3 regions of the Streptomyces sp. JK94 genome follow, and region 2 is predicted to be linked to each of the others. Evidence: riboswitches for the same ligand, from Rfam matches in the RefSeq annotation. Region 2 holds a riboswitch; each other region holds the start of a gene.
The links. Region 2 has a riboswitch for cyclic di-AMP ahead of ACVV2G_RS14900 (transglycosylase SLT domain-containing protein). Riboswitches for the same ligand answer to the same signal wherever they lie in the genome.
Positions count from the first base shown of each region.

Region 1: it holds a riboswitch for cyclic di-AMP, as region 2 does, so the genes downstream of both, ACVV2G_RS24335 (M23 family metallopeptidase) here and ACVV2G_RS14900 (transglycosylase SLT domain-containing protein) in region 2, are expected to answer to the same signal.
Region 3: it holds a riboswitch for cyclic di-AMP, as region 2 does, so the genes downstream of both, ACVV2G_RS06645 (M23 family metallopeptidase) here and ACVV2G_RS14900 (transglycosylase SLT domain-containing protein) in region 2, are expected to answer to the same signal.

Region 1 is NZ_JBSICH010000029.1:17,124-27,008, reverse strand. Features, by position in the region: gene ACVV2G_RS24350 (carboxymuconolactone decarboxylase family protein) at 1-149, shown strand, start outside; gene ACVV2G_RS24345 (TetR/AcrR family transcriptional regulator) at 155-775, shown strand; gene ACVV2G_RS24340 (SGNH/GDSL hydrolase family protein) at 899-1,684, opposite strand; gene ACVV2G_RS24335 (M23 family metallopeptidase) at 1,923-2,879, opposite strand; cyclic di-AMP (ydaO/yuaA leader) riboswitch at 2,882-3,041, opposite strand; gene ACVV2G_RS24330 (tyrosine-protein phosphatase) at 3,465-4,262, shown strand; gene ACVV2G_RS24325 (DUF6126 family protein) at 4,272-4,394, opposite strand; gene ACVV2G_RS24320 (helix-turn-helix domain-containing protein) at 4,391-5,041, opposite strand; gene ACVV2G_RS24315 (aspartate aminotransferase family protein) at 5,204-6,589, opposite strand; gene hpnH (adenosyl-hopene transferase HpnH) at 6,788-7,810, opposite strand; gene ACVV2G_RS24305 (phosphorylase family protein) at 7,817-8,461, opposite strand; gene shc (squalene--hopene cyclase) at 8,458-9,885, opposite strand, start outside.
Region 2 is NZ_JBSICH010000015.1:90,296-100,180, reverse strand. Features, by position in the region: gene ACVV2G_RS14925 (flavodoxin family protein) at 336-938, shown strand; gene ACVV2G_RS14920 (ABC transporter permease) at 963-1,856, opposite strand; gene ACVV2G_RS14915 (ABC transporter ATP-binding protein) at 1,843-2,826, opposite strand; gene ACVV2G_RS14910 (LolA family protein) at 2,884-4,095, opposite strand; gene ACVV2G_RS14905 (polyprenyl synthetase family protein) at 4,591-5,601, opposite strand; cyclic di-AMP (ydaO/yuaA leader) riboswitch at 6,473-6,640, shown strand; gene ACVV2G_RS14900 (transglycosylase SLT domain-containing protein) at 6,646-7,137, shown strand; gene ACVV2G_RS14895 (HAD family hydrolase) at 7,280-8,089, opposite strand; gene ACVV2G_RS14890 (GNAT family N-acetyltransferase) at 8,369-9,439, shown strand; gene ACVV2G_RS14885 (glycosyltransferase family 2 protein) at 9,467-9,885, shown strand, end outside.
Region 3 is NZ_JBSICH010000007.1:14,734-24,618, reverse strand. Features, by position in the region: tRNA gene ACVV2G_RS06695 (tRNA-Lys) at 1-1, shown strand, start outside; gene ACVV2G_RS06690 (MerR family transcriptional regulator) at 113-1,057, opposite strand; gene ACVV2G_RS06685 (GntR family transcriptional regulator) at 1,128-1,391, opposite strand; gene ACVV2G_RS06680 (hypothetical protein) at 1,586-1,912, shown strand; gene ACVV2G_RS06675 (hypothetical protein) at 1,912-2,220, shown strand; gene ACVV2G_RS06670 (DUF6247 family protein) at 2,301-2,654, shown strand; gene ACVV2G_RS06665 (hypothetical protein) at 2,644-2,823, shown strand; gene ACVV2G_RS06660 (dihydrofolate reductase family protein) at 2,823-3,953, shown strand; tRNA gene ACVV2G_RS06655 (tRNA-Met) at 4,009-4,082, shown strand; gene ACVV2G_RS06650 (PP2C family protein-serine/threonine phosphatase) at 4,248-5,435, shown strand; cyclic di-AMP (ydaO/yuaA leader) riboswitch at 5,693-5,850, shown strand; gene ACVV2G_RS06645 (M23 family metallopeptidase) at 5,861-6,895, shown strand; gene ACVV2G_RS06640 (PrsW family intramembrane metalloprotease) at 7,170-8,507, opposite strand; gene trmB (tRNA (guanosine(46)-N7)-methyltransferase TrmB) at 8,518-9,453, opposite strand; gene lhgO (L-2-hydroxyglutarate oxidase) at 9,486-9,885, opposite strand, start outside.

The sequences.
Region 1 (9,885 bases), on a different contig from region 2:
ACGCGGCGCTCGACCTGACCGGTCAGGGCTTCAAGGCCTCATGCGACCTGCCCGGCCCGGGGCGCCCGGGTGGGGCCGACGCCGCCGCGGGCTGGGCGGCCGGTCCCGGAAGCGGCCGTCACCGCACGTCCGGGGCCTGTATAGGGTGACGGGCGTGGGGAGAGTCCGGTTGAGTGTGGCGGAGCGGCGCGCGGAGCTGTTGCGCGCGGCCATCGAGCAGATATCGGCGCGAGGGGTCGCCGCGTTGCGGATCTCCGACGTCGCCGCCGCGCTCGGGGTCAGCAACGCCCTGGTGCTCTATCACTTCTCCACCAAGGAGAAGCTGGTCGCCGCCGCGTTCACCTACGCCGCCGAGGACGACCTCGCCCGCCTGGGCCGGCTGCTGGACCGCCGCACGTCGGCGTTGCGCCGGCTGCGGGCGGCCGTGCGGTGGTACGCCCCGACCGGACAGGCCAAGGGCTGGCGGCTGTGGATCGAGGGCTGGGCGGTGGCGCTGCGCGAGCCCGCGCTGCGGGAGGTCGCGCGGGAACTGGACCGCCAGTGGAAGGCGTCGATCGCCGAGGTCATCGCCGAAGGCGTGGCCGCCGGGGAGTTCCGGTGCTCCGCGCCCGAGGAGGCGGCACTGCGCCTGACCGCGCTGCTCGACGGGCTGGCCGTACAACTGACGTCGTACGGGGGCACGGTGTCTCGGGTCCGGGCCCAGAGGTGGATGGACGAGGCACTCGCCCGCGAACTGGGCCTCGAGCGGGAGGCGTTGACGGCGCCCCGTCGTTAGCCCTGCCCGCCCCGTACCCGACACGCCGTACGCCGTACCCGGCGCCCCGCACGCCGTGCCCGGCGCCCCGCGCACGCTCGTGGAGCGAACGGCGGCCGGCGGCCCGGCCGCCGTTCCCCGCCGTCAGGCCACCGTCGCGATCCGCCCCCTGATGTCGTCCGGCGACAGCGTCCCCTTGGCGATCACGTGGTCGCCCGAGGACTCGCCGCGCAGCCGGCGCCCGATCCACGGCACCAGGAACTCCCGGGCCCACTGCACGTCGTCGCGCCGGACGTCCAGGGTGCCGCGGGGCGGCAGCGGCGGCCAGGGCTGGTCCGGGTCGGCCGGGACGGGCAGGCCGAGGACCTGGCCCGCGCGCAGCGCCACGCGCGTGTGTCCCTCCGGTGACAGGTGCAGCCGGTCGGCGTCCCAGGCCCTGCGGTCCTGCACGGTCCTGAGCGACCACAGGTCGAGCACGGGGCAGCCGTAGCGGTCGGCGACGGCCCGCACGTGCCCGTTGTACGTGGCGATCTTGCCGCGCAGACGCCTGAGGACGGGCACCCCGCGGGTGTCGAAGCCGGTCGTCACGAGCACGGTGCCGGCCGCGGCGGTCAGCGCGGCCACCGCCCGCTCGAACCGCTCGGCCACCTCGTCGGGGTCGGTGCCGGGCCGGATGATGTCGTTGCCGCCCGCGCAGAACGAGACCAGGTCCGGCGCGAGTTCGACGGCTCGCGGCACCTGCTCCGCCACGATCCGGTCGAGCAGCCTGCCGCGTACGGCGAGGTTCGTGTAGGTGAAGTCGCCCTCGGGGCGCCGGTCCGCCAGCAGTACGGCGAACCGGTCGGCCCAGCCGACGAACGACCCGTCGGGGCCCCGGTCACCGACGCCTTCGGTGAAGCTGTCCCCCACCGCCACGTACGACCCGATCACTGCTCTGCTGTCACTCTTCGAATCGTCTGCCACATCGGCCCATGATTCACCCTGGAATGTGGCCTACGCGACCGTAGGAAAGGGTTGACGGGCGGTGAGAAACACCACGCCCGACGTGTTCGCCGATCCAGGAATACGCCGAAGGCCGGGACGTTCCCCGGGGCCGGAACGCGCCGAAGGCCGGACCCGGGGATCGGGGTCCGGCCTTCGGCGGCGCGAGGCCGCGCCAGCGTCCTCGTCAGAGGGAGACGCCGTGCGAACGCAGGTAGGCGATCGGGTCCACGTCCGAGCCGTAGTCCGCGGTGGTGCGGATCTCGAAGTGCAGGTGCGGACCGGTCACGTTGCCGGTGGCGCCCGAGAGGCCGACCTGCTGGCCCGCCGTCACGGACTGGCCCGCGGAGACGGAGAGCGAGGAGAGGTGGGCGTACTGGGCGTAGTAGCCGTCGGCGAGCTGGACGACGACCTGGTTGCCGTACGCGCCGCCCCAGCCGGCGGAGACGACGGTGCCCGCGCCGACGGCCTTGAGCGAGGTGCCGGTCGGGACGACGAAGTCCGTGCCGGTGTGGTAGCCGCTGGACCACATGCTGCCGGTCTGGTGGTACGGGGTGCCGACGCTGCCGCCGGGGACGGGGGACGTGTAGCCGCTGCTGGTGCCGGCGGACCGGGCGCTCGTGTTCGAGGAGTCCGAGGAGTCCGAGGAACTTGAGGAGCCCGAGGAGGAGGTCTTCGCGTCGCCCGAGGACTTCTCGGCCGGCGCGGCCTTCTCGGCGGCCGGCTTCTCGGCCTCGGCGGCGGAGGAGGACGGGGCCGACGACTTGGCGGCCTGTCCACCGATCGCGAGCTTCAGCCCTGGGTGGATCAGCGACGGGTCCGAACCGACGGCCTCGCGGTTGTCGGCGTAGAGCTTCTTCCAGCCGCCGTCGACGTCCTGGTCGTCGGCGATCTTCGAGAGGTAGTCACCGCTCTGCACGGTGTACGTCCGCGACTGCTCGCTCTTCGCGGTGCCGGCGGCCTTCTCGGCCGACGTCGCGGCGGACCGCACGGCCTGCTCGGAAACGGACTGCGCGGGAGCGGCGTGGGCCCCGGCGGCGCCCATCAGCGGCAGCGCGAGCGCGGCGCCACCGGTTCCGGCGACGGCGATGGTGCGGGTCAGGCGCATGGTCCTGGTACGGCGGTGCTTACCCTTCGCGGGCATGGTGATGTCCTCTCCGGCGCCTGCGAGGTGAGCTGTCGGGTGCGAGCTGGAGATGCCCGGCCGCGCCGAGACGCGGCTTAACCCCAAGCCGTTCCGGGAACCGGAACAGGCAGTTGTACCTGTGGGTCCCCCGCTCCTGCCGTGTACGGGTGGTGGATGAGTGCTGGCTCCGGTCGGCGGCAGGATTAGGCGTCCGCCCGGATCGGTGGTGAACGTAAGCGACCAGGACGCACACGGACAAGCGAGGGGTTCCGCGGACGGGTGTTCCTACCGGTCCTTTACGGGAATCACCGGTCACCCTCCGTCGATTCCCGAAGCTCCGTTTCGGGCAAACGTCCTTGAAAACCGGTTGGATTACGTGAACATGACGGACAACGCACCGTCACCGATATGACGCTGCTCACGCGCCGTCCCGCCAGCGCCTCTTACACCAGGGCGAGTTGTAACGAAGGCGCCATATCGGACGGATGACCCAGATGCCTCGGAGTCGGAGGTCCGTGCCGCCGAGGGCCCCGGACCGTGCCGTATCGTCGAGTGGTGCCCGTCGGCGAGCAGCGCCGACGGGGCGGAGTGGGAGGAGTCCCCGTGACGCAGCAGGTCCCGTCGACCGAACCCGAGCTGGCCGGCGTGCGCAACTTCCGTGACGTGGGCGGACTGCCGACCGTGGACGGACGGCGGGTGCGACCGGGGGTGCTGTTCCGCAGCGGGCACCTGGCGCACGCCACCGGTGAGGACGCCGCGTTCCTGGCCTCGCTGGGCCTGCACACGATCTTCGACTTCCGCAACGCGGCCGACCAGAAGCTCGAGGGCCCGGACGTCGAGCTGCCGGGCGTACGCAATGTGAACCTGCCGCTGAGCGACCCGGCCGACGGCGCCGAGTTCTGGAAGATGGTCCGCGACGGCGACCTGGACCAGCTGCGCGCGATCCTGGCCGACGGCAAGGCCGCCGACCGCATGATCGGCTCCTACCGCCTGATCATCACGGAGCGCACGGCGGAGCACTCGCGGGTGCTGCACGCGCTCGCCGAGGACAGCGTCCCCGCCCTGATGCACTGCGCGGCCGGCAAGGACCGCGCGGGCCTGTCGGTCGCGATCACCCTTCTCGCCCTCGGCGTCGAGCGTGAGGCCGTCGTCGAGGACTACCTGAAGTCGAACGCCACGCACCGCCGCTACAAGGTGCGCCGCAGCGGCTCCGCCGCCTCCGCCTACTCCCCCGAGGTCATGGAGCTGCTCAGTCCCCTGTTCGACGCGCGCGCCGAGTACCTCGCGGCGGCCTTCGAGACCGTCGAGCAGACCTGGGGAGGAGTCGACGCCTACCTGGAGAAGGGGCTGCGGATCACTCCGGCGACCCGGGAGCGGCTGCGCGAGCGGATGCTCGACTGAGGCGTACGCTCACCTGCTGTTGGCCCCCACCTCGAAGAGCAGGTAGATGAAACCCGCGAAGAGGTGCCCCACGACGAGGTAGATGAAGAGCCGCACCCACACGGCGCGCGGGAACTTGTCCTGCATGTTCATGACGTCTCTCCCGGGTCGGGGTGGGCCGGCCCGGCGGCCGGCCCCAGGCACAGCGCCGCCGTCGGGCTCTGCAGCAGGGTGTGGACGAAGAGGAGCTCGACCCCGTCGGCGTCCCGGGCGGCGATCCGGTGCGGGGTCAGCGAGTCGAAGTGCGCGCTGTCGCCCGGACCGAGCCGGTGCACGGTGTCCCCGAGGCGCAGCCGCAGCCGGCCCCGCAGCACGTGGAGCCACTCCTCGCCGGGGTGCACCCGCACGATGTCCCCCTGCGTGCCGTGCGGCACACGGACCCGCAGGGCCTGCATACCGCGGCCGGCGCCACCGGCCTGCCAGTACGTCCAGCCGCCCGCGAACGTCGGCTCCATGGCGTCGGCACGCACGACGGCGTCCCGGCCCCCGGCGGTCTCGCCGAGCAGTTCCGAGACGGTCGTGCCGTAGACACGGGCGAGGGAGAGCAGCATCGGCAGCGAGGGCTGGCGCTGTGCGGTCTCCAGCCGGGAGAGGTGGGCCGGCGACAACCCGGCGGCGCGGGCCGCCGCCTCCAGGGTGAGGGCGGCCCCGCGCCGCAGGTCACGCAGCCGCGGCGCCACGACGGGCACCGCGTCCGCCGCCGCGGGAGGCGACGGTGGTTCGGTCTCGCGGGAGGTCATGCCTCCATTCAGCCGGAAACTTGCCCCTGCGGCAAGAGTATTGCCTCTGAGGCAAAGGCCGTATCCCGGAGGCCGGGGAACCGGACGGAAGGGGCAGGACGGGACGGGCGGGACGGGCGGGACAGGAGCCCCGCACGACGCGCAGACGATCGTCGGCCGTCGCTACCGGTTGGCCACCGCCTGCCTGACCAGGTTCTTGCCGAAGTCCCACAGCAGGCCACCGCCGTGGTGCGCGTCGTCCATCACCTCCGTGAAGGCGTCGACGAACCGGTCCGCGTCCGAGGTGTCGATGATCAGCGGCGGGATCAGTTTGATCACTTCCAGGTGATCGCCGGACACCTGCGTCAGGATCCGGTGCCGCTGCAGCAGCGGCACCACCACCATCTGGGCGAACAGCCCCTTCCGCGCCGCCTGCAGCATCGTCCAGCGGCTGCGTAGCTTCAGTGACGTGGGGCGGCCGAACTCGATGCCGATCATCAGCCCCCGGCCCCGCACGTCGGCGAGCAGCTCATAGCGGTCCACCAGCTCCGCCAGCCGCGACTTCAGCCGTTCCCCGACCGCGGCGGCGTTCGCCACGATCTCCTCGTTCTCCATCACCGAGAGCACCGCGAGCCCGGCCGCCATGGCCTGCGCGTTGGCCCCGAAGCTCGCCGAGTGGACCTGCACGCGGTCCATCGAGGAGTAGACCTTCTGGAAGATCCAGTCCTTGCCCAGCGTGGCCCCGACCGGCACGTAACCGCCCGACAGGGCCTTGGCCACGCACACCAGGTCGGGCTCGACCCCGTCCTCGTGCTGGAAGGCGTAGAACGTCCCGGTCCGGCCCAGGCCCGTCTGCACCTCGTCGGCGATCAGGAGCGCCTTGTGCCGGTGCAGCAGTTCCTGTGCGGCGCGCAGGTAGCCGGGCGGGGCCTCGTGCACGCCCTTGCCCTGGATCGGCTCCACGATCAGCGCGGCCACGTCTCCCCTCTTCAGCTCCCGCGCCAGGGCGTCCAGGTCGCCGAGCGGGACCGCCGTGTCGGGCAGCAGGGGAGCGAAGCCGTCGCGGAAGCCGTCCTCGCCGTTGACGGACAGCGAACCGGTGGTCAGCCCGTGGAAGGCGTGCGAGCAGTACAGGACGCGCGGCCTGCCGGTCGCGCACCGGGCGAACTTCAGCGCGGTCTCCACCGCCTCCGTGCCGCTGTTGCCGAAGAAAACCCGGTCCAGGTGGGGGCTGTAGGAGAGCAGCCGCTCGGCCAGCAGCCCGGGCAGCGGCGGGCAGTCGAAGCGGGTGAGGTCGGCCAGCGAGGCGTCGAGGACATCGTGCAGGGCCTTGCGGACGACGGGGTGGTGGCGCCCCAGGCCCATCACCGCGAACCCGGCGAGCATGTCCAGGTAGTCGTTGCCTTCCGCGTCCCAGAAGTGCGCGCCCTCGGCCCGCTCGTAGACCTTGTCGAAGCCGATCGTGCGCAGCACGCGGGGCAGTTGGTGGTTGAGGTGCCGGGCGTGCAGCTCGTACCGTTCGGCTCCGCGCTCGGCCAGCAGTGCGGCGAGGTCGAACTCCTCGGTCATTCAGCTCCTCCCTTGCACCGGCATGACGGTCCGTCCGTCTCCGAGGGGTCTGCGGCGCGTCGTGCGGACACGGCCGTGAGGGCCGGGCCCGCGCCGATCCGGCCGGCGATGCCGGCCGGGGTGAGCCCGGGGCCGGCCTCGCGGGCCTCGCCCGGACCGGACACCTCGGGGACGCCCGGTGGGACGGCGGTCACGCCGTCACTCCCGGTTCGAGGAGACGGTCTCGCGCAGGGCGCGCAGGGACTCCTTGAGCGAGCCCATCGTGGCCAGGACGGCGGTGGGCTCGTAGCCGCAGTGCGCCATGCAGTTGGCGCAGCGCGGGTCCTTGCCGCGGCCGTACTTGTCCCAGTCGGTCTCCTCGACCAGCTCCCGGTACGTCGGGACGTACCCGTCGCTCATCAGGTAGCAGGGGCGCTGCCAGCCGAAGAGGGAGTAGTTCGGGATCGCCCACGCGGTGCAGGGGAAGTCCACCTTGCCCTCGAGGAAGTCGAGGAACAGCGGGGAGTGGTTGAGCCGCCAGCGGGCCCGGTTGCCGCCCGAGAAGGCCTTCTTGAACAGCTCGCGGGTCTGCTCCACGCCGAGGAAGTGCTCCTGGTCGGGCGCCTTCTCGTAGGCGTAGGCGGGCGAGATCATCATCTCGTCGACCTGGAGGTCGTCGTTGAGGTAGTCGAGGACCTCGACGATGGTCTGCGGGGTGTCGGTGTTGAAGAAGGTCGAGTTGGTGGTCACCCGGAAACCGCGCCGCTTGGCCTCCCTGATGGCCTCCACGGCCTCGTCGAACACACCCTCCTTCGCCACGGACTCGTCGTGGCGCTCGCGCAGCCCGTCGATGTGCACCGCGAAGGCGAAGTAGGGCGAGGGCTTGAACCTGTCCATCTTCTTGCGCATGAGCAGGGCGTTGGTGCACAGGAAGACGTATTTCCGCTTGGCCGTCAGCTGTCTGACGATCTCGTCGATCTGGGGGTGCATCAGCGGCTCACCGCCGGCGATGGACACCATCGGCGCACCCGATTCGAGCACCGCCCCGACCGCCTGCGCGACCGGCATGCGCTGCTTGAGCACCCCGGCCGGGTGCTGGATCTTGCCGCACCCCTCGCACTTCAGGTTACAGGCGAAGAGCGGCTCCAGCTCCACGATCAGCGGAAACTTGTCCCGTCGGCGGATCTTCTGTTCGGCCAGGTATGTAGCGACCTTGACGGACTGACGCAGCGGCATGGCCATCTGGGCTCACCTCCGGGGGAGCAGCAAAGAACGGTGCCATTCGAAGAATGCGGGAAGAACGGATCGGAGAACGCGGAAAGCCGATATTCCACCGCGCACCGTGCCGATCCGCACGAGTTCGTGTTCCGGAGCGTCCACGACCACCCGGACGGCCGCAACCGGGCGCGCGCCCGCCCGGACGGCGCTCAGGAGCGTGGCCGCGGACTCCATGTCGACGGCGATCGCGCCGGTCGAGAGCAGGTCGGCGCGCTCGGGGCCGCGGACGACGTGGTCCGAGCCGGTCAGCGGCCCGGTGTGGACGGTGCGCCGGGGGACGGCACGCGCGAGTTCCTCGGCCAGCCGGCCGGTGCCGACGCAGGCGACGGTGGAGCGTGGGTCCCGGGTCTCCTCGGCGACGACCAGGTCTCCGGGGTGCATGCCGGGGGCCAGTCCCGCGCAGAACCCGGTGGCGAGTACGGCGGCGTCGCCGAGCGCCGGGTCGTCGGCCAGCACCCGGGTGACCGAGCGCTCGGCCGCCCGGGGCCCCATGCCCGTGCGCAGGACGGTGACCGGTCCGCCGGCACCGCCGCGGTCGCCGGTGCGCAGGGCGAGGTGCTCGATGCCCAGGGCGCAGGCGATCAGCAGCGGGAACGGGCCGGTCCGCGGTGTCATCGGCTGCCCTTCACCTCGGCCACGGACGTCCCGGTGGCCGACCCGGCGGCGGGCTGCTCGACGGCGTACGGCTCGGCGAGGGCGGTGGCCGGGCCGGCGCCGGGCTTCTTCTCGGCGAAGGGGTCTCCGTGCACGTACCGGCCGAGGGCGGTGAGCGGGAAGACCTGCCGGTAGAGGTGGTAGTTGATGGAGAAGTCCCAGGGGAAGCCGGTGCCGGTGAAGTAGGGCTCGTCCCAGGAGCCGTCCTCCCGCTGGGTGGCGGCGAGCCACGCGACGCCGCGTTCGACGGCCCTGGACTCCCGCTCCCCCGCCGCCAGCAAGGCCATCAGCGCCCAGGCGGTCTGCGAGGCGGTCGAGGCGCCCCGGCCGCTCCACTCCCTGACGTACCGGTAGGACCGCAGGTCCTCGCCCCAGCCGCCGTCGTCGTTCTGGACGGACTCCAGCCAGGTCACCGCACGGCGGACGGCGGGGTGCGAGGCGGGGAGTCCGGCGGCGGTCAGGGCGGGGACGACGGAGCCGGTGCCGTAGACGTAGTTGACGCCCCAGCGGCCGAACCACGAGCCGTCCGCCTCCTGTTCGTCCAGCAGCCACCGGATGCCCCGCCGGGTGCGCGGGTCGTGGGTGAGCCCCTCGACGGCGAGCATCTCGACGACGTGCGCGGTGACGTCCGCCGACGGCGGGTCGATGACCTCCCCGAAGTCGCAGAAGGGCAGCCGGTTGGGGAAGGAACTGGTGTTGTCGACGTCGAACGCGCCCCAGGCGCCGTTCTTCGACTGCATGCCGAGGCACCAGCGGACCCCGCGGCCGATCGCCTTCTCGACCCGCTCCGGGTCGTGGTGTCTGACCCGGCGCAGGGCGAGGACCACCTCGGCGGTGTCGTCGATGTCGGGGTAGTTGTCGTTGTGGAACTCGAACGCCCAGCCGCCGGGCGGCAGTCCGGGCCGCTTCACCGACCAGTCGCCGGGGCGTACGACCTGCTCGCCGAGCATCCAGTCGGCGGCCTTCACCAGCTGGGGGTGGTCGGCGGGCACCCCGGCGTCGGCCAGCGCGATGGTGGCCAGGCAGGTGTCCCACACCGGGGACTGGCAGGCCTCGATCATCCGGGCGCCGTCCTCGCGCCACACGGCGAAGCGGTCCAGGGACTCCAGTCCCGCGCGCATCACGGGGTGTTCGAGGTCGTAGCCGAGCAGGTAGAGGGCGATGACCGAGTAGACGGCCGGGGGCTGGATGCCGCCCCAGCAGCCGTCGTTCTCCTGCCGCTCGATGATCCAGCGGGCGGCGGTGTTCATCGCGGCCCGGCGCAACCGGCGCGGCGCGACCCTGCGGTAGGCGTGCAGGGCCCTGTCGATGCGCTGGAAGGCGCCGTCCCAGCTGGCCGCCGGGGCCGGGGGACGCGGCGGGTTGGGCAGGGCCGGGTCGGTGTG
Region 2 (9,885 bases):
TGCCGTCGAGTCTCTCCGCTCGCCGGCGCTTCTCGGGTCACCGGGGTGTCACAGGCTCGTTCCAGGAGGTCACGCGCCGTACCGGGCGGGGCGCTGCCGGGTTGGACGATCCGCGTGGGCCTCCTCGCAGACGGTCCAGGTGCGCTTTCCCGTGGACGGGCCGGACCACGTACACGTGGACGGATCCGCGTGCGCGTGCCCGACCCCGTGGACGGACCGGCCCACGTGCGCGTCCCGCGGAGGCATCCACCCGCGCACCCCCATGGACAGGTCCATGCGTACGCATATAATGCATGTGCTGGTATTGGCCCACACCCACCACTCCGGGGGACCCCATGACCCGTCGTTTCCTCTTCCTTCTGGGCAGCAGCCGCCCCGACGGCAACACCGAGCTGCTCGCCCGGCGCGCCGCCGAGCAACTGCCCTCGGACGCCGAGCAGCGGTGGATCGACCTGGCGGAGCACCCCCTGCCCGAGTTCGAGGACCTGCGGCACGACAGCGACCACGTACGCCCCACCGGGGGCAACGCCGGCCTGCTGCTCGACGCGACGCTCGCCGCGACCGACCTCGTGATCGCCTCGCCGCTGTACTGGTACTCCCTGTCCGCCCCGGTCAAGCGCTACCTCGACCACTGGTCCGGCTGGCTGCGCACCCCCGGCCTGGACTTCAAGGCGACCCTGTCCGGCCGCACCCTGTGGGGCGTCACCGCGCTCGCGCACGAGGAGCAGGAGGTCGCCGACCCGTTGATCGGCACCCTCAACAACTCGGCGGCCTACCTGGGCATGCGCTTCGGCGGGGTGCTGCTGGGCAACGGCAGCCGGCCCGGGGACGTGCTGAGGGACACGGACGCCCTGTCCCGGGCCAAGACCTTCTTCGCGCAGGAGGCGCCGCTCGCCCGATTCCCGTACGAGCACGCGGACACCTCGTCCGCGAGGTGACGCCCTCGGCCGCGGGCCTGTCCGCTACGAGGTGATGTCCTTCGCCGTGAACCGCGCCCAGGCCGCCGAACCGAACACCGCCGCGTAGAGGACCTGGACGCCCAGGTTCTTCACCACGTCGTCCCAGTGGACCGGGGCACGCATCAGGTCGGCGAAGGACAGCCAGTAGTGGGAGAAGAAGTACGGCTGGAGCGCGTCGAGCTGCGGGATCTGGTCGAGGATCTGGACGGTGATCAGCAGCCCGACGGTCGTCGCCATCGCCGCGATGCCGCTGCCGGTCAGGGTCGAGACGAACAGGCCGAGGGCCGCGACACCGACGAGTGACGCGGCGACGACCAGGGCGATCAGCAGCGCCCTCCCCAGGCCCTCGGCGTACGTGATCCGGGTGCCGGAGATGGTCGTCAGGTCGCCGGCCGGGAACAGCAGCGCCCCGACCGCGAGCGCCGAGGCCGCGACCACCAGGGTGGCGGCGAGGCAGAAGACGATCACCGTCGCGTACTTGGTGAGCAGCAGCCGGGTGCGGCCCGCCGGGGCGACCAGGAGATAGCGGAGCGTGCCCGCGCTCGCCTCGCCGGCGATCGCGTCGCCCGCGACGACGCCGACGGCCATCGGCAGGAAGAACGGGAGGGTCGCGGCGAGCGCGGTGAAGACCAGGAACAGGCCGTTGTTGCTGATCTGCGAGATGAACGCCGGTCCCTCGCCGCCGCCCCCTCCACCGCCCCCGGGGCCGAACGACGACCCGTCGCCCGTCTCGATCCTCACGGCGACGCCGACCAGGACCGGCACGACGGCCAGTACGCCCAGCAGGGCGAGGGTGCGCCAGCGCCGGAAGGTGATCAGCAGTTCGCTGCGGAGCAGTCCGAAGGACCACAGCGGACTCGGGGCACGCGCCGCCCGCCGCGCCTCAGCCTGCGACATCGAAGCCCTCCCCGGTCAGCGCCACGAACGCGTCCTCCAGGGAGGCCCGCTCCACGCCGAAGCCGCGGACCCGGACACCGGCCGAGACCAGCGCGGCGTTCAGGTCGGCGAGGTCGCGCTCGGGGGGCTCCGCGGTCACCCGGTCCTCGGCGGTCACCACGTCCCCGGCCCCCTGATCCTTCAGCACCCGGGCGGCCTCCCCCGTGTCCGGTGTGGTCACCACCAGCCGGCCGCGCGCCCCCGCCGCCAGGTCGGCGACCGCGCCCTGGGTGATCAGCCGGCCCTGCGCCATCACCGCGGCGTGCGTGCACACCTGCTCGATCTCGTCCAGCAGGTGGGAGGAGAGGAAGACGGTGGTGCCGTCGGAGGCCAGTTCGCGCACCAGGGCGCGGATCTCGCGCATTCCCTGGGGGTCGAGTCCGTTGGTCGGTTCGTCCAGGACGAGCAGGCGGCGCGGCTGCAGCAGGGCCGCGGCGAGGCCGAGGCGCTGCTTCATGCCCAGCGAGTACGCCTTCGCCTTCTTGCCGGCGGCGGCCGCGAGGCCCACCCGGTCCAGCGCCGCCTCGACGCGCTCGCGCCGGGTGCGCGGGTCGGCGGTCGGGTCGGCGGCGTCGTAGCGCAGCAGGTTGTCGCGGCCGGAGAGGAAGCCGTACAGGGCCGGGCCCTCGATGAGGGCGCCGACCTGGGGCAGCACGGTGCGGGCGGCGCGCGGCACGGGCCGGCCCAGCACGCGTGCGGTGCCCGAGGTCGGCTCGATCAGCCCCATCAGCATGCGGATGGTGGTGGTCTTGCCGGAGCCGTTGGGACCGAGGAAGCCGAAGACACTGCCCGCCGGGACGGTCAGGTCCAGACCGTCCACGGCGAGCTGCCCGCCGCGGTAGCGCTTGGTGAGCGCGCGGGTGGCGATGACGGCATCGTCCGCGCTCCCCTGGTCCGGGCGCTCCGGCTCCGTGGTGGGCGGTGCGGCCATCGGCTCCCTCTCTGCGTCGTACGGGGACGGCTGCGTCGTACGGGCACGGCTGTGCCGCTACTGCGCGGCGTCGGCCGCCTTGACCAGCGCGTCCTTGGTGACGGCACCGGCGTAGACCGTGCCGTCGTCCGTGATCAGGGCGTTGACCAGGCGGGTCTTGAAGACCGTGCCGGAGCCGAAGTCGCCCTTGACCTGGTCGCCGAAGGAGCCGAGGAAGCCGCCGAGTCCGCCGCCCGCGGCAGCGGTGGGCAGGCCCTGGCCGCCGGTGTCGAAGGTGGCGATCGTGTTCCAGCCCTCGCCGATGACCTCCAGGCCGTCCATCTCCCCGGCGAGGCCGTCCTCGGCCCGGTGCCCCTGCCCGGGCGCCTTCGCGGCTTCGTCGCCCTCGGTGACCTTCGCGCCCTCGGGCGGCGTGAAGTCGAACGTCGACGCGTCCGGCTTCGCGAAGCTGACCCGGGTGAAGCCCACGTCCACGACGGCGGCGCCACCGCTCGCCGGGGTCAGCGTGAACTTCAGCGGCATGCCGGTCCGGGCGTCCACCGCGACGGTGACGGCACCGACCGTGGAACCGGACTGCTTGGGCTTGATCACCAGCCGGTAGGCGTCCCGGCCGGCCACCTGCGCGGTGCCGTCGACCGTCACCGACGTCGTGTCGTCGACCGCCTCGAGCGCCTGGTCGGCGAAGTCCTTCGGGGTGGCCGGCACCTCCTTCTCCGGCTGTCCGGCGGCGCCGGAGACGGTGGAGTGGTAGACCTCGTTGGACTTGCTGTCGTAGCCCCAGACGTCCTTGCCGTCATGGATCAGGCTGTACTCGGCGGCGTCCTCCAGCAGCGACAGCTTCTGCCGGTCGGGTCCGTCGGCGGCGACCCGCAGGGTGTGGGTGCCGGACACCAGCCCGGTGAGCTTGGCGGACGGGTCGGCGGCGGAGCCGTCCTCGTCCCCGCCCGTCCGCGGACCGCCGGACATCCCGGACATCAGGCCGCTCTCCAGGCCGCCGAGGTCCGGCAGGCCCAGGTCCGTGCTGATCTTGACCGTGCCGGACAACTGCTCGACGTCCGACTCGGCGATCTTCTCTATGAGTTGCTCCGCCGTGACCTCCGGAAGATCGGGGTCCCCGGAGTCGGCGAGCGCGGGGACGAGCCCGATCGTCGCGGCCGCCACTCCCATCACCGCGACCGGGACGACGTACCGCGTGGCCCTGCGCCGTCCGGCACGCGAGTCCTCGCCCTCCCCGGCGGTCGTCATGTCGTCGGAATCGATCGGTGCCATGTGTGCCCTACCTCCGTCGTCGGCGGCGGCTCTCTCGCGACCTCGCACTCGTTCTCTCACCCGTGAGCCGCCATTCTCACCCGAATCGGTGAGGATTGGTGTTTTCCGTAGTGTCCATCTGACCAAATCGGCCGGACGGAAGCGTCAGACCCCGGGCTCAACTCCGCCTACTCCTGCGGGATGACACGGAGGGGCGTCGCCTCCCCCCGCCCGTAGGAGTGGGGTGCGCCGTCCGACGAGGGCGGGGCAGGTGCCGACCTGGGCACGGGCCCCGACCTGGGCACGGGCCCCGGCCCGGGGGGGGGCGGACGCCGACCTGGGCGCGGAGCCGGCCGAGGCGCGGACGCCGGCCAGAGAAGGCGGCCGGGAAACCGACGGCGGGCAGGGCGGGCGGCACTCGGCCAGGGCGAGGCCACCCGCGGCTCGGGACCCGGCGCCTACGAAGGCGACGGCCAGGGAGCGAGGGCCGGACCCGGGACCTCGGCCACCGGAGGCTCAGCCCGCCCGGTGCACCACGGCGTCGCACAGCTCCACCAGCGCGACCTTCGCGTCGCACTCCTTGAGCGGGGCCAGCGCCGCCCGGGCTTCCTCGGCGTACCGGACGGTGTCCCGTCGCGCCTGCTCCAGCGCGGGGTGGGCGCGCAGCAGACGCAGGGCCTCCGCGTGCCGTGCGTCGTCACTCAGGTCGGAGTCCAGCAGCTCGCACAGGGCGTTGTCCTCGGCCAGCCCCAGCCGGGCGGCCCGCTCGCGCAGCCGCAGCACCGGGAGGGTCGGGATGCCCTCGCGCAGGTCGGTCCCGGGCGTCTTCCCCGACTCGTGCGAGTCGGAGGCGATGTCCAGGACGTCGTCCGCGAGCTGGAAGGCGACGCCGAGCCGCTCGCCGTACTGGGTCAGCACGTCCACGACCGTCTCGTCGGCGCCGGACATCATCGCGCCGAACCGGCAGGAGACCGCCACCAACGATCCCGTCTTGCCGCCCAGCACGTCCAGGTAGTGGTCGACCGGGTCCCGTCCGTCCTGCGGGCCCGCCGTCTCCAGGATCTGGCCGGTCACCAGCCGTTCGAACGCCAGGGCCTGCACGCGGACCGCCTCGGGGCCGAGGTCGGCGAGGATCTGGGAGGCGCGGGCGAACAGGAAGTCGCCGGTGAGGACCGCGACCGAGTTGTCCCAGCGGGTGTTCGCGCTGGGCACCCCGCGCCGCACGGTGGCCTCGTCCATCACGTCGTCGTGGTACAGCGTGGCGAGGTGGGTCAGCTCCACGACGACCGCCGAGGGCACGATCCCGGGGGCGTAGGGGTCGCCGAACTGGGACGCGAGCATCACCAGCAACGGCCGGAACCGTTTGCCCCCCGCCCGCACCAGGTGCTGGGCGGCCTCCGTGATGAAGGGCACCTCGCTTTTGGTTGCCTCAAGCAACCCTTCCTCGACAGCAACCAATCCGGCCTGGACATCGGCTTCCAGAGCCTGGTCCCGCACGCTCAGCCCGAACGGCCCGACGACGGTCACGAGGGGTCTCCTGTCTGCTGGTGTCCACTGGCGATTACCTGGTTTGTCGATAGGTCGCTGCCACCACTCAAGTCAGCGTATCCGGTCACGTTTCGATCACCGCTAGCGCCCACCGTTACAGGCCGGTCGGTATCGGATCATGTGCGGCAACATTTCGATCAGGCGATATGAGCAGATATTGATCGACATCACCCGAGGCCCGCGGCACGGAGTGCGGGCGGCCCGGAAGCCGCCGTCGAAGATCCCATCACTCCTCCCAACGGCCCGCGCTCCGAGAACGTCACCCACCCGGCACACCCCCCTCCCGTCCCGAACGGATGCCCGCCCGGCACACGGGGACACCGAACGGGAACACCGGACGGAGCGGGCCCCGGGCGGCCCCGGCAAGGCCGCGTACGGCAGTCGGCGCCACCCGGTCGCACCCGTCCAGTCGCACCCGTCCAGCCCCCACCCGGCCGACCACGCCCGCCCGGCCGCACTCGCCCAGCCCTCACCCGGCCGACCGCACCCGCCGCTCACACCCACCCGGCCACCACCCGCCCATCCGCCACCCCTCACTCTCACCCCACCCCCACCCCCATCCGCGGCCGATTGACGCACACTTGGAAGCAATGCCCGATTTGCCGCTCTTGCCGAGGCCAGTGAGTTGACTCACTCCCCCTCCCTGTGAGCAACCCTGCCGCCGACTAGGCCCTCCCTTTGCGCCGCAAGCCAGTTGAGGCTTGGCGACCGCAAAGGATCAAGCACCTCAAACCCCCCAGACCAAGGTCAACAGGCGCGTTGGGTGATTCCTGCACTTGTTCCGGACATGTGCTCTCGCATACGTTCCGGGCCTGTCGGGCGGACGCCGAATCCTGCCACCGCCCGTACGCACAGTCATCCACCAACAAACTCGCAGGCAGGAGCGGGGGACCCAGGTAAGTCGCCGCACCGGTCACCACCGGAGCGGCTCGGGGTGAAGCCGTGCCCGTCAGGGCCCGGCCGGGCACCTCCCCGCCCGAACCCGACAGCTCACCTCGCAGGCGTAAGGAGAGGGACTCACGCATGTCTGCCAACGGTCACAACCGTCACACCCGGACCGCCCGCATCGCCCGCAAGCTCGCCGTCGCCGGCACCGGCGCCGCCGTGCTCGCCCTGCCGCTCATCGGCGCCACCAGCGCGTCCGCGGCCACCCCGGCCGCCGCCACGACCGCCGCCACCGCGGTGACGACGTACCCGGACACCCTCGACGGCTGGATCCGGGAGTCGCTCGACATCATGGCGCAGCACGGCATCCCCGGGTCGTACGAGGGCATCCACCGCAACATCATGCGGGAGTCGTCCGGCAACCCGCTCGCCATCAACAACTGGGACATCAACGCCATCAACGGCACCCCGTCCAAGGGCCTGCTCCAGGTGATCGACCCGACCTTCCAGGCGTACCACGTGCCCGGCACCTCCTGGGACCCGTACGACCCGGTCGCCAACATCACCGCGGCCTGCAACTACGCGGCCGACCGGTACGGCTCGATGGACAACGTCTTCGGCGCGTACTGAGCCCGCTGACGCCCGCCGGGACGGCGGACCGAGGCAGCCGGCCAAGGTTCGCCGAGGCCTGCCGGTGCCTGCCGAGTCCTGCTGCCCTGCTGAGGCCTGCAGAGGCCTGCTGGGCTCGGCAGAGCCGCACTGAGCCCTGCTGCTAAGAGGCTCCGAAGATCCGCTCGAGGACGACGGCCACGCCGTCGTCCTCGTTCGTGAGGGTGACCTCGTCGGCCACCGCCTTGAGTTCGGGGTGGGCGTCGGCCATGGCGACGCCGTGGGCGGCCCAGTGGAACATGGGGATGTCGTTGGGCATGTCCCCGAAGGCGATCGTCCGCCGCCGGCCGAGGCCCAGGTGCTCGGCGGCGAGCGCCAGACCGGTCGCCTTGGTGATACCGCACGGCTGGAGCTCCACCGTCCCGGGCCCCGACATCGTGACCGTGGCGAGGGAGCCGACCACCGTGCGCGCCGTCGCCGCCAACTCGTCGTCGGACAGGTCGGGATGGCGCAGCAGCACCTTGCTGATCGGCGCGCTCCACAGCTCGTCGCGCCGCTCGACCCGCACCGCGGGCAGCGTCGGGTGGGGCATCAGGTACTCCGGCTCGATGAGCGTGAGGCCGTCGACACCGTCCTGGTCGACGGCGGCGTGCACCTGCCCGACCTCGGCCTCGATCTTGCCGAGCGCGGTCTCCGCCAGTTCCCGGTCCAGGGTGACCGACCACAGCATCCGGTGCGCGGCGGCGTCGTACACCTGCGCGCCCTGTCCGCACACCGCGAGCCCCGTGCAGCCGAGACGGCCGAGCAGGGACCGCACCCGGGGCGCCGGCCTCCCGGTCACCACCAGGTGCCGCGCACCGGCCTCGGCCACCCGTGCCAGCGCGCCCAGCGACCGGTCGGAGACGGTGTCGTCGCCGCGGAGCAGCGTGCCGTCTAGGTCGGTGGCGACGAGTGAATATGCGGTGCGGTCCATGATCAGAGAATACGGACACCGCACCTGCCCGGCTCACCCGCGATCGCATCCGAACGAGGACGCGCGAGTCCGGCACGAGTGCGCACGAGTACCGCGTAAGTACGCACGAGGACGCACGTTCGTGTCCGAAACCTGGCACATCATCGGCTAAGGCCGCTTCAAGGCCTGTGCACCGGTTGGCAACAGGATCGTCCGCTACCTACCGGCCGGGGGGCGCCCGGGGGTACCTTCCTGTTGTCCAGGGGACTTGATCGGGGGGTCGGGTTGAACAGCGGACGTGTGCGTGTGCTCAGGCCCGAGGAGCTGGGCGAGGGGGAACGGGAGCACTGGCGCGAGCTGCGCGCCCGGTCGACGGCGCCCCGCAATCCGTTCATGGAACCGGAGTTCACCGACGCCGTGGGCCGGGTACGGCCGCGGGCGCGGGTGGCGGTGGTCTACGACGGCGGCGACATCGCGGGTTTCCTCCCGTACGAGCGCGGGCCGCTGGGCCAGGGCCGGGCGATCGGACTCGGGGTCTCGGACTGCCAGGGAGCGGTGCTGCGCCCGGGCCTCGTCCCGGACACCCGCCGACTGCTGCGGGCCTGCTCCCTGTCGAGTTTCGCCTTCGACAACCTGGAGGCGGACCAGGGGCTCTTCGTGCCGGCCGCCGCCGAGGAGCACGCCACGTACGTCATCGACGTGGCGAAGGGGTACGAGGCGTACGAGAGCGTGCTGCGCGCCCGGTCGCCGAAGTTCCTGAAGACCACCCTCGCCAAGGAGCGCAGACTCGGCCGCCAGGTCGGGGGCGTGCGCTTCGTGTTCGACGAGCGTGACCCGGCCGCGCTGCGCACGCTGATGGAGTGGAAGTCGGCCCAGTACCGCAGGACGGGGCGCCGGGACCGGTTCGCCCAGGAGTGGATCAGCCGGCTGGTCGCCCGGCTGGCCGGGACCCGGGCACCGGGGTGCACGGGCACGCTGTCCGTGCTCTACGCCGGCGGCCGGCCGGCCGCCGCCCACTTCGGGCTGCGGTCGGCGACGGTCCTGGCGTGCTGGTTCCCGGCGTACGACCCGGACCTGGCCAAGTACTCGCCGGGGCTGGTCCTGCATCTGCGCATGGCCGAGGCAGCCGCCGCCGAGGGCATCGGCATGCTCGACATGGGCCGGGGCGCGGCGGAGTACAAGGACGCGCTGAAGACCGGGGAACTGCCCGTGTACGAGGGAGCGGCCGCGCGCCCGGGGACCGGTGCCGCGCTGCACCGCTTCGGCCGCGAACCGGCCCGCCGTGCGCGCGGCTTCGTGCGCCGCCGGCCCCGGCTGGCGTCGCTGGCGGTACGGACGTCGAGGGGCGTGGCCCGGCTGCGCCGGTCATGACGCAGGGCAACACGAGGGGGTGGGCGCATGGCCGGTGCACGGCGTGCGCGGCAGAAGACGGAGCGGGACATAGCGGAGTTCCTGAGCATCGGGCCGGTACAGGTCGCCGAGCTGGATCTCGTCGCCGAGGGGGCCGCGGGGACGAAGGGGACGGACGGAACGGAGGGCGCGGGCGGAGCGGAAGGCGCGGCGGCATCCCCGGACGCGGAGAGCGCGGGAGGCACGGAGAGCGCCAGGGGGACGGAGAGCGCCAGGGGCACGGAGAAGGCCGAGCGGGTCGCGCTGAGGCCGGGACCGGGCAGCGCGCCGGTGACGTCCGGGGCGGTGTTCCTCCTGGTCAGAAGGTCGGGTCGGCCCGTCGGCACCCTGCTCGGGGAGGTGCCCGAGGGCGCCGACCCCACGGAGGTGCTGACGGCACTCGCCCGGGAGCTGCCCCACGGGCCCCC
Region 3 (9,885 bases), on a different contig from region 2:
ACGGTTCGCAGGCGGGCGCACGCCCTCTGACCTGCCGCACAGCGCCCGGGTCGGCTTCGGCCGACCCGGGCGCTGACTCGTTTCCGGGCTCGTGTGTGAGCGCGAGCGCCCCTTACGGCAAGTCCCGGCGGCGCAGGGCCTTGACCATCCAGGGTTGGAAGGGAAGGTGCGCGGGAACCACCTGCCAGTCGTTGACGATCCAGACCAGGCGCCAGTACCGCTCGACGAGCGGGTCGTGTCCCGCCTCGAACTGCCGGGCCATCCACTCCCGCAGTTCGGTGCCGTCAGGGCGGCCGAGGGTGGCGGCGAAGCGCTCCACGACGGCGTCGACGAACGGGACGGCATCGTCACCGTCCGGGTCGATGTCCGCGGCCCTCGCGGCGGCGACGGTCTGTCTGACGAAGGGGATGAGCTCCGCCACCGCCTCGGGAGCCACACCCGGCAGGGCGTCCTCGTCGGCGGGCGGGACCGCCGCCTGCGCCATGCGCGCGCGGAAGCCGTCGTCGGCGATGAGTTCGGCGATCTCCACCCACGCGGCGAGCTGCGCGTCGGACGGTACGTCGGGGAAATCGGGCAGGGCGGTGCGCAGGGCGGCGGCACCGCTGCGGGCGCGGGGAGTGTCGGTGCTGAGGTCGGCGATGAAGTCGGCCACCATGCGCCGTCGTTCGTCGGAGGTGAGGCGGGAGAGGCGGTGCATGAGAACTGTCTCCTCGATGCTCGAGCCGCGCTGGGCAACGAGACGCAGCATGCTTTGCCGCGTTCGCAGCACGCGGATCTGGAGGGCGGTGGCGTCGGCGTGCGCGGCGGCGACCTCGGCGACGGGGAGGTCGCCGTCCAGGACGCGGCGGACGGTGGCGAGGTCGACGTCCAGCTCCCGCAGGACGCAGATGAGGTGGAGCCGGCTCAGGGCCGCGTCGCTGTAACGGCGGTAGCCGGCCGGGGTGCGGTGAGTGGGTGGCAGCAGGCCGGTGTCCGAGTAGAACCGGATCGTCCGTACCGGCACGCCGGTGCGGGCCGACAGTTCACCGATCGAGTGCGGGGGCGTCGCGCCGTTCATGACGCACACGCTCCGGTCTCCAGTCCCTGGAGAGTCAAGCGGCGGTACGGGCGGCCCCGCCCCGGGGCCGTCAGCTGGTGGGCTTGTCCTCGTCGTTGGCGGGGGCGCTGGTGGGCGGCCGCTCCACGACGAACGATCCCTTGCCGCGCACGGTGACGATGAGTCCCCGTTCGCGGAGTTCCTGCGCGGCACGGCGCGCGGTGAGTCGGGCTACGCCGTACTCGTCGGCGAGATGGTTCTCCGAGGGGATGGGCCTGTCCGGTGCCAGTTCCCCCGACTCGATCTTCTTCGTGATGACGTCGGCGAGTTGGACGTAGAGCGGCCTCGCGCTCATCGGGTCCAAGGCTGCCGTGTGCTCTGTATCGCTCACGTGTCCAACGTATGCACATTTTGACCTCCCCATTCGAGTGGATCCCTCTGTACTTGTATGTAGAGGGCTGTCCTCCAAGTTAGCCTCGGGCACGTAAAGACCCCGGCGAGGTGGCTAGACCTCCCGGGGCACGGCCAACGCTTACGAGGAGCGTCGACATGCACGACCTTATCCACCGCTTCGCCCATTGGCTGGGCCTTCTCTTCGGCCCGGGCACCGGAACCCACCGCGCGGGCAGCACCCCGCGCCCCCGCCCCCTCCCCAGCACCGCCCCCGCGCGCCTCCCCCTCCACCACTCCCCGTACTGCCGTCACCTCCCCCTCGACGGCACCGCATCCCGCCTCGTCCGCCCCTACCTCACCGCCCACGAGCAGGAACAGGAGCAGGACCGCCGGCGGCACCGCCGCCTCGCCCTCGTGCTCGCCGCCGACTTCGGCATCGACCTCGATCAGCACGTCGTCGGCGCGCGGAAGGCGGCCGCCTGATGACGGCGTACACCGCGCTACGGCTCCTGCCCTGGCTGTCACCGGAAGGCAAGCCCTGCTTCCTCGCCCCCGGCGACGGGAGCGGGATCGTGTCGCGCCTCGCCGACGAGACGGAGGCCCGGCAGCTCACCGAAGGACTGGACGTGCTCCGCTCCGCCCGCCATCTGCTGGACGACCCCGTGTCCCCGAACGCCGAGGTCCGCTACACCGCGATCCGGCTGACGGAGTGCCTAGCCGACGCGCTGAGGGTCGCGGAGTCCCGTGGCCGACGCCTGCCCGAAGCGGACGACGGCACCGACGCCATCTGAGCTGACACCCGGGTTGTCGGGACGGATTATCGTCGCGTAGGCACAGAGCGCCGAAGGAGCGTAGAGGAGTACGTCCGGTCATGACCGCACACGCCGCAGAACCGACGCCGGTCGTTCCTCGCATGCCCGAGCGGAATCCAGAGGCGTTGCGCGCTGCCATTGCCCAGTACGCTCCCCAGCTGCTGCCCGACTTCGACGAGCACTGGAAGTGGGCGATCGCCGACACCTTCGACATCGGTCCTCTCCCCGCGTTCATGGCCCGCTGGTGGGCCGAGTACGCGATCGCTCGCGATCCGGCGCTCGACGCACACATGGCTGATCTCCACCACCGTGCGGCGGATTCCACCGAGTCGTCGAGGCCAAGGAGTTGCTCGAAGAGGCCTCGCAGATCCGGCACCGGGTGCGGCAGACGGAGCCCGGCCAGTGACCGATGAGTTCCTGGGGCCGGCTCGGCAGACGGACTGGCGGCTTGACGCTCTGGCGGACCGCGAAGCGCTGCCGGAGTCGGTCCGGGAGATGGTCGACGAGGCCCGTGCTGAACTGGTGACGGTCAAGGACCGATCGCCCCGGACAACGTCCACGCCTCCCATGGAGCGCCCCTGATGCCCCTCCCCTACGTCCTCCTCTCCGCCGCCGTCTCCCTCGACGGCTACCTGGACGACACCGGCCCCGACCGGCTCCTGCTCTCCTCCCCGGCCGACTTCGACCGCGTCGACGAGGTGCGGGCCTCCGTCGACGCGATCCTCGTCGGCGCCGGCACGATCCGGGCCGACAACCCGCGGCTGCTGGTGAACTCCGACGAGCGGCGGGCGGCCCGGGTCGCGGCCGGGGAGGCGGAGTACCCGCTGAAGGCGACGGTCAGCGCCACCGGCGAGCTGGACCCGGCGGCGGCGTTCTGGCACACGGGAGGGGAGAAGGTGCTCCTCACCACGGACGAGGGGGCCCGGCATGCCCACGCGCTGGGGCTCGCCGCCGACGTCGTGCCGCTCGGTGCCGCGCTCGACTGGCGGGCGGCGCTGGAGTACCTGCACGACCGGCGAGGCGTACGGCGGCTCATGGTCGAGGGCGGCGGGACCGTGCACACCCAGCTGTTGCAGCAGGAACTCGCCGACGAACTCCAGCTCGTCCTCGCGCCGCTGTTCGTGGGGGATCCGGACGCGCCCCGGCTGTTCGGACCCGGCGCCTACCAGGGCGGGCGGCTGCGGCTGGTGGAGTCGCGGCGCATCGAGGACGTGGTGCTGACGCGGTACCTGCCCACCGCCCCCGGCACCGGTGACCGCGTCACCGCCGCCGACCGGCACTGGCTGGCGCTCGCCTGCGAGCTGGCCGAGCTGTGCCCGCCGTCCGGGACGGCGTTCAGTGTGGGGGCGGTCGTGGTCGCCGCCGACGGGAGCGAGCTGGCGCGGGGGCACTCGCGGGAGGGGAGCGACCCCGTCGTGCACGCCGAGGAGGCGGCGCTCGCGAAGGCCGACCCCGCCGACCCGCGGCTCGCGACCGCCACCGTCTACAGCAGCCTGGAGCCGTGCGCCCGCCGCGCCTCCCGGCCCGCGCCCTGCGCCCGGCTGATCCTCGACGCCGGGGTACGGCGCGTGGTCACGGCCTGGCGGGAGCCGGACACCTTCGTGCCGGGGGCGGACGGCAGCGGAGTGCTCGCCGCCGGGGGCGCCGTCGTCGTCGTACTGCCCGAGTACGAGCAGCGGGCGAAGGCGCCGAACCGCCATCTGGAGGGGTAGCGGGACACGGATGTGCATTCAGCCCCCCGGATGACGTACAGTGGAGACACAACGGCGCGGGGTGGAGCAGCTCGGTAGCTCGCTGGGCTCATAACCCAGAGGTCGCAGGTTCAAATCCTGTCCCCGCTACTGAAGACCGAAGGCCGGAATCCTTGAGGATTCCGGCCTTCGGTGCGTTCACCCGGTCGGCCCTCACGGCTCGCCGCCCGCCCCCGCTCCGGGAAACCTGGAGGCGGGACGACAAACGGCGCGGACGTTCGGGGTGGCGGGAGACGAGTGGTGCGGCCAGGTGACGTGGACGACGAGGGAGCGTACGCCAGGGCCGGCGGCCGGCTCCCCGGCGATCCCGTGCCCGACCCGGGCCTCGGACACCGGGCGCAGCCGGCGCCGTCCACCGGGACCGGGCGCCGGCGGCGGATACCGTACGGGCGGACCCTGGTGCGCCTGCTCCCCGTGCTGCTGATCGTCGTCGCCGTCCTGTACGACATCTTCACCCCGAGGTACTTCACGGCCGGTCCCCTCTACACGGCCGCGCCCCTGGTCGCCGCCCCGGTCTACTCACGGCGCGGTACGGCGCTCACCGGTGTCGCCGTGGTCGCCGCCGTCGTCGGGCTGCAACTGAGCAAGGGCGTCGCCCACTACGTGGACTCCCTCACCGAACTGATCACCATCGCGACGGTCGCCGCACTCGCCGTCCTCGTCAACGCCTTCGTCCGCCGCACCGGGGAGCGCCTCGTCACCGTCCGCGAGATCGCCGAGGCCGCCCAGCGCGCCGTGCTGCCCGAGCCCGCCGACCGGATCGGCGGCTTCGAGATCGCCGCCTGCTACGAGGCCGCGCAGGCGGACGCCTTCATCGGCGGCGACCTGTACGCGGTGCAGGACAGCTCACGGGGCGTGCGGCTCATCGTCGGGGACGTGCGCGGCAAGGGCATGGGCGCGGTGGCCGCCGTCGCCGTCGTGATCGGCGCCTTCCGGGAGGCCGCCGAGCAGGAGGCGAGCCTGGAAGCGGTGGCACAGCGCCTGGAGCGGGCGCTGGCGCGCGAGGGCACCCGGCGCGGCGGGCTGGACGCCTTCGAGGGGTTCACCACCGCCGTACTCGCCGAACTCCCGCACGGCGACGGGGTCGTCCGCATCGTCAACCGCGGTCACCCGCCCCCGCTGCTGCTGTACGCCGACGGCACCCTGCGCCCGCTGCCCGCCCGGGAGTCGGCGCTGCCGCTCGGCATGGGCGAGCTGGGCGTGTGGCCCGACCGGGCGCAGGAGGACGTCTTCCCCGGCGGGGCCACCCTGCTGCTGTACACCGACGGACTGTCGGAAGCCCGGGACGCCCGGGGCGAGTTCTACGATCCGCAGGAGCGGCTGGCCGGCTGCGCCTTCCGGCATCCGGGGGAACTGCTCGACGCCCTGGCCGAGGACGTGCGCCGGCACTCCGGGGGCGGGATGGCGGACGACATGGCGCTGCTCGCCGTACGGCGTCCCTGAGACGACGACCTTGATCGTTGTCACGAGCGGTGACGTGACGACCCCCCTCCGCGTAACAACTGACACACCATCAGAAACTCGTGGCGTGAAGGGGAATACCGAGGGCGGGTCAACTCGCCCGGTTTTCACCGGTCGTGAGGTGTACGTCACGGCCGGATCCGTTAACGATCAAGAGGAACGGCTTGGAATCCGAGCCCCGCGTCTATTAACGTTCGATAACGCAGCGCGGTCGTCCCAGCCGTCACAGAAGGCGGCTCCGTGCGCACGCGCCGAATCCCGCAAGGGAACCGGGGAACCACCACATTGGGGTGAATCGGGCGTATGACGCCGTGGAGACACGGCGGGTATACGCGCGTAGGAGACCTTCCTGCTCCGAACCCGTCAGCTAACCCGGTAGGCGAAAGGAAGGAAAGGAGTACGCCCACGTGGCGTCCAACCGGCCTGCCCCCGAGGCCCCGTTCGTGCCGAGCACGCACGACACCGACACCTTCGGTCACGACCGTCACCGCACCGAAGAGGGCCCTTGGGAGGAGTGGAATCCCACCGCGGAATCCATCCGCCCCGTCCGTGGCCGGCACCGCGTGGCCAAGCAGCGCGGCGGACTCGCCCGCAGCTCCACCGTCCTCGGCGTCGGTGTCATAGCCGCCGTCGGAGCGGGCGGCATGGCCAGCGCGCAGACCGGCAAGCCGCCGGTCTCGATCTCCATGCCGGACCTGCCCAACGTCGGTTCGCTCATCGCCGACGAGGAGGAGCCGGAGCCCGAGGGCTCCGCCACCCCGCTCAGCGGCATCGGCGCGACCGCGACCGCCGACACCGCGCAGGGCACCACCGACGCCGGTGAGACGCTGCGGGCCCGGATCATGGCGCAGGCCGAGCAGCAGCAGGCCCAGGTCGAGACCAAGGCCGCGGCCGAGGCCGCGGCAGCCGCCGAGAAGAAGGCGGCGGAAGCAGCCGCCAAGGCGGAGAAGGAGGCCGAGGCCGAGGCCGCCGCCGCCAAGAAGAAGGCGGAGGAGGAGGCCGCGAAGAAGGCCGAGGCCGAGCGGCTCGCGAAGCTGGCCGAGCAGTACACGCTGCCGACCTCCTCGTACACCATCTCCTCCAGCTTCGGCCAGGCCGGCGCCTACTGGTCCTCCGGCTACCACACCGGCCTCGACTTCGCCGCCCCCACGGGCACGCTGCTCAAGGCGGTCCACAGCGGCACCATCACGTCCGCCGGCTACGAGGGCTCGTACGGCTACAAGACGGTGCTCACCCTCGACGACGGCACGGAGATCTGGTACGCCCACCAGTCGTCCATCAGCGTCAGCGTCGGCCAGAAGGTCAACACCGGTGACGTCATCGGCCGCGTCGGCGCCACCGGCAACGTCACGGGCGCCCACCTCCACATGGAGGTCCACACCGCCGACGGCGGCGGGATCGACCCGATGGCCTGGCTGCAGAGCAAGGGCCTGACCCCCTGACCGGACCCTTTCACGGCCCCAAGGGCCCCCGGCGGTCCTGACGGCGACCCCCCGACGTCAGGGCTGCCGGTTCGCGCGTGCCGCACCCGCTTCCATGCCCCTGCGGACCCGCCGCGTTCGCTGACGCGGGACGCGACTTCTCCGCGGGCCGACGGCGGCCGTGGTGACGTCGTCCTCGCCACCGGGGCCGACCGGTCCTCCGAGTACCCGGGTCCGTCCGCCCTGAACATCGAGGACGGTCGTCGGCAGCCGAGGACGCCCTGGACGCGGAGGCCTACGGCCGGTAGGGGCCGGGCGGGGCGTACGGGAGGTACTGGGGGGTGGGGTACCACGCCGGAGCCAGGGGGGCGTGGCCGTAGGGGCCGTGGCCGGGGTACGGGCCGGGGCCGTACCCGGGCGGGCGCGGCACGGGCGGTGCCGTGGCCCGGGCCGCGTGGTCCAGGGCCGGGCGGGCCGCCCCGCGCCGGTGCCACAGGGCCTCCAGCAGCTCCCGCTCCCGTACGGCGAAGTCGGCGCCCGCCCCGCCCCGGCGCCCCCGTTGCCGCAGGAACGCCAGCGAGGTCGCGTACGCCTCGTACCGGGCCACCGCCCGTGCCGCCTCCTTCCCGGCGTACCGGCGGGCGTGCCGGCGGGCGATGCGGCGGGCGCGCATCGAACCGAGCGCGTACGGCTCCGCGGGCGACAGCCACCCGGCCAGGACGTACACGGGCAGCTCGGTGCGCACGGAGCGCAGTTCGCGTTGCCGGGCCCGGATCACCAGCCAGGTCAGCAGGCCGAAGGCCGGGACCATGAACGCCGCGTACACGGCGAAGAAGCCGTACTCGCCGAAGGCGGCCGAACCGTTCCACAGCGCGTGCGTGCCCATCGCGAGCAGCAGGCCGGTCAGGGGGAGCAGGGCACGGCGTGGGCGGTCGCGGCCCGTGGTGAGCGCGGCGAGGCCGAAGCCGATGCCGGTGAGCACGGTGAAGAGCGGATGGGCGAACGGCGACATCACGATGCGGACGAAGAAGGTCGCCGCGGTGACGGACGCGATGCCGCCGCCGGTGAGCTGGTCGGTGCCGAAGGCGTTGCCCAGGTAGAGGATGTTCTCGGTGAAGGCGAACCCGGTGGCGGTGACGCCGGCTGTGACCACGCCGTCGACGATGCCGCTGAAGTCGCGCCTGCGGAAGACGAAGACCAGGAGGACGGCGGCGGCCTTGGCGGACTCCTCGACGACCGGGGCTATCACCGTGGCTCCCAGGGTGTCCGCGCCGGACGGGTCCGCGGTGGCGGTCGCTATCCATCTCGTCGCGAAGCTGTTGGCGACGATCGCGATCAGCGCCGCCGCGCAGGCGCCCCAGGCGAAGCAGAACAGCAGGTTCCGCCAGGGGCCGGGCTCGACCCGGTCCAGCCAGCGGAACGCGGCGATGAGCAGGGGCACGGGGAGGACCGCGAGGCCGAGCCCCACCAGGAACCCCTGGGTGCCGGTCTGTTCGCGCACCAGGGCCAGGATCACCAGACCCGAGAGCGCGAGCAGGGTGACCAGCGCGCCGTAGCGGACCCAGGGGTGCTGCCACCAGTGCGGACGCGGACGTGTGGGCGGACGCGTCGGGTACGGGGGACAGGTGGCCACGGCATGGACCCTAACCGGTGGGGGGCCGCCGCTCCTCGTGCCGGCCCCGGTGCCGTTCCCCGTACTGTTCCGTGTGCTGAACGCGGTGCTGTTCCGGGCGCTGGTCGCCGGGTGCCGCGGGGTGCGGCGCGAGGTGCTGTACGCGGCGGAAGAGCAGGTCGTTCACCACATGCCCCTTGTCCAGTCCCTGGCCCTCGAAACGGGTCAGCGGCCGGTGCGCGGGACGCGGCGCGAAGCCACCGTCCGGCACGGTGTTCTCGAAGCCGGGGTGCGCGGTGAGCACCTCCAGCATCTGCTCGGCGTACGGCTCCCAGTCGGTGGCGCAGTGCACGACGGCCCCCGGCGCCAGCCGCGTCGCGGCCAGGGTGAGGAACTCCGGCTGGATCAGGCGGCGCTTGTGGTGCCGCTTCTTGGGCCAGGGGTCGGGGAAGTAGACGCGCAGCCCGGCGAGGGAGCCGGGGGCGAGCATCTCGCGCAGGAGGATGATCGCGTCGCCGTTGCCCACCCGGATGTTGGACAGGCCCTGGCGCTCCGCGAGAGCCAGCAGGTTGCCCTGGCCGGGGGTGTGGACGTCCACGGCGAGGAGGTTGGTGTCCGGGTCGGCGGCGGCCATCCGGGCGGTGGCCTCGCCCATGCCGAAACCGATCTCCAGGACGACGGGGCGGTCGTTCCCGAACAGCTCGGGGAGGTCGACGACCCGCTGCCCGTCGACGTCCAGCCCCCACGTCGGCCACAGCCGCTGCAGGGCGTCCGCCTGCCCGGTGGTCACCCGGCTGCGCCGAGGCTGGAAACTCCGGATCCGCCGCTCGAAGTGCGACCCGGCCGGGTCGGCCTTCGGACCGTCCGGGAAACGGGGCTCGCCCTTGGCACGGGCGTGCCCCGGGGAGGCGCCGGCATGGGGGGCGGCTGGCTGGGGAGCGTCGGAAGCGCTGCGGAAATCAGACACAGTGCACCCGATTTTACGGTCGGTCGCCCGGGTCACGCGCCTCCGAGCACGGCCAGGGCCCTGCGGCCGACCTCCCGGCCGATCGGCAGCGCCGCCGTCGCCGCGGGGGACGGCGCGTTCAGCACGTGGACGGCGTGGGCGCCCTCGCGGATGAGGAAGTCGTCCACCAGCGTCCCGTCCGCGAGCACCGCCTGCGCCCGCACCCCGGCCGGCGCCGGCACCAGGTCGTCCTCCGTGACGCCGGGCAGCAGCCTGCGTACGGCGGTGGTGAACGCCCTTTTGGACAGTGACCGGCGCAGCTCGCCCGCTCCGTACCTCCAGTGCCGCCGGGCTATGTGCCACGAGCCCGGCCAGGCCAGCGTCCCGCCCAGCTCGCCGGGCCGCACCACGCCCCACCCGTACCCCTCCCGGGCCAGCGCCGGCACCGCGTTG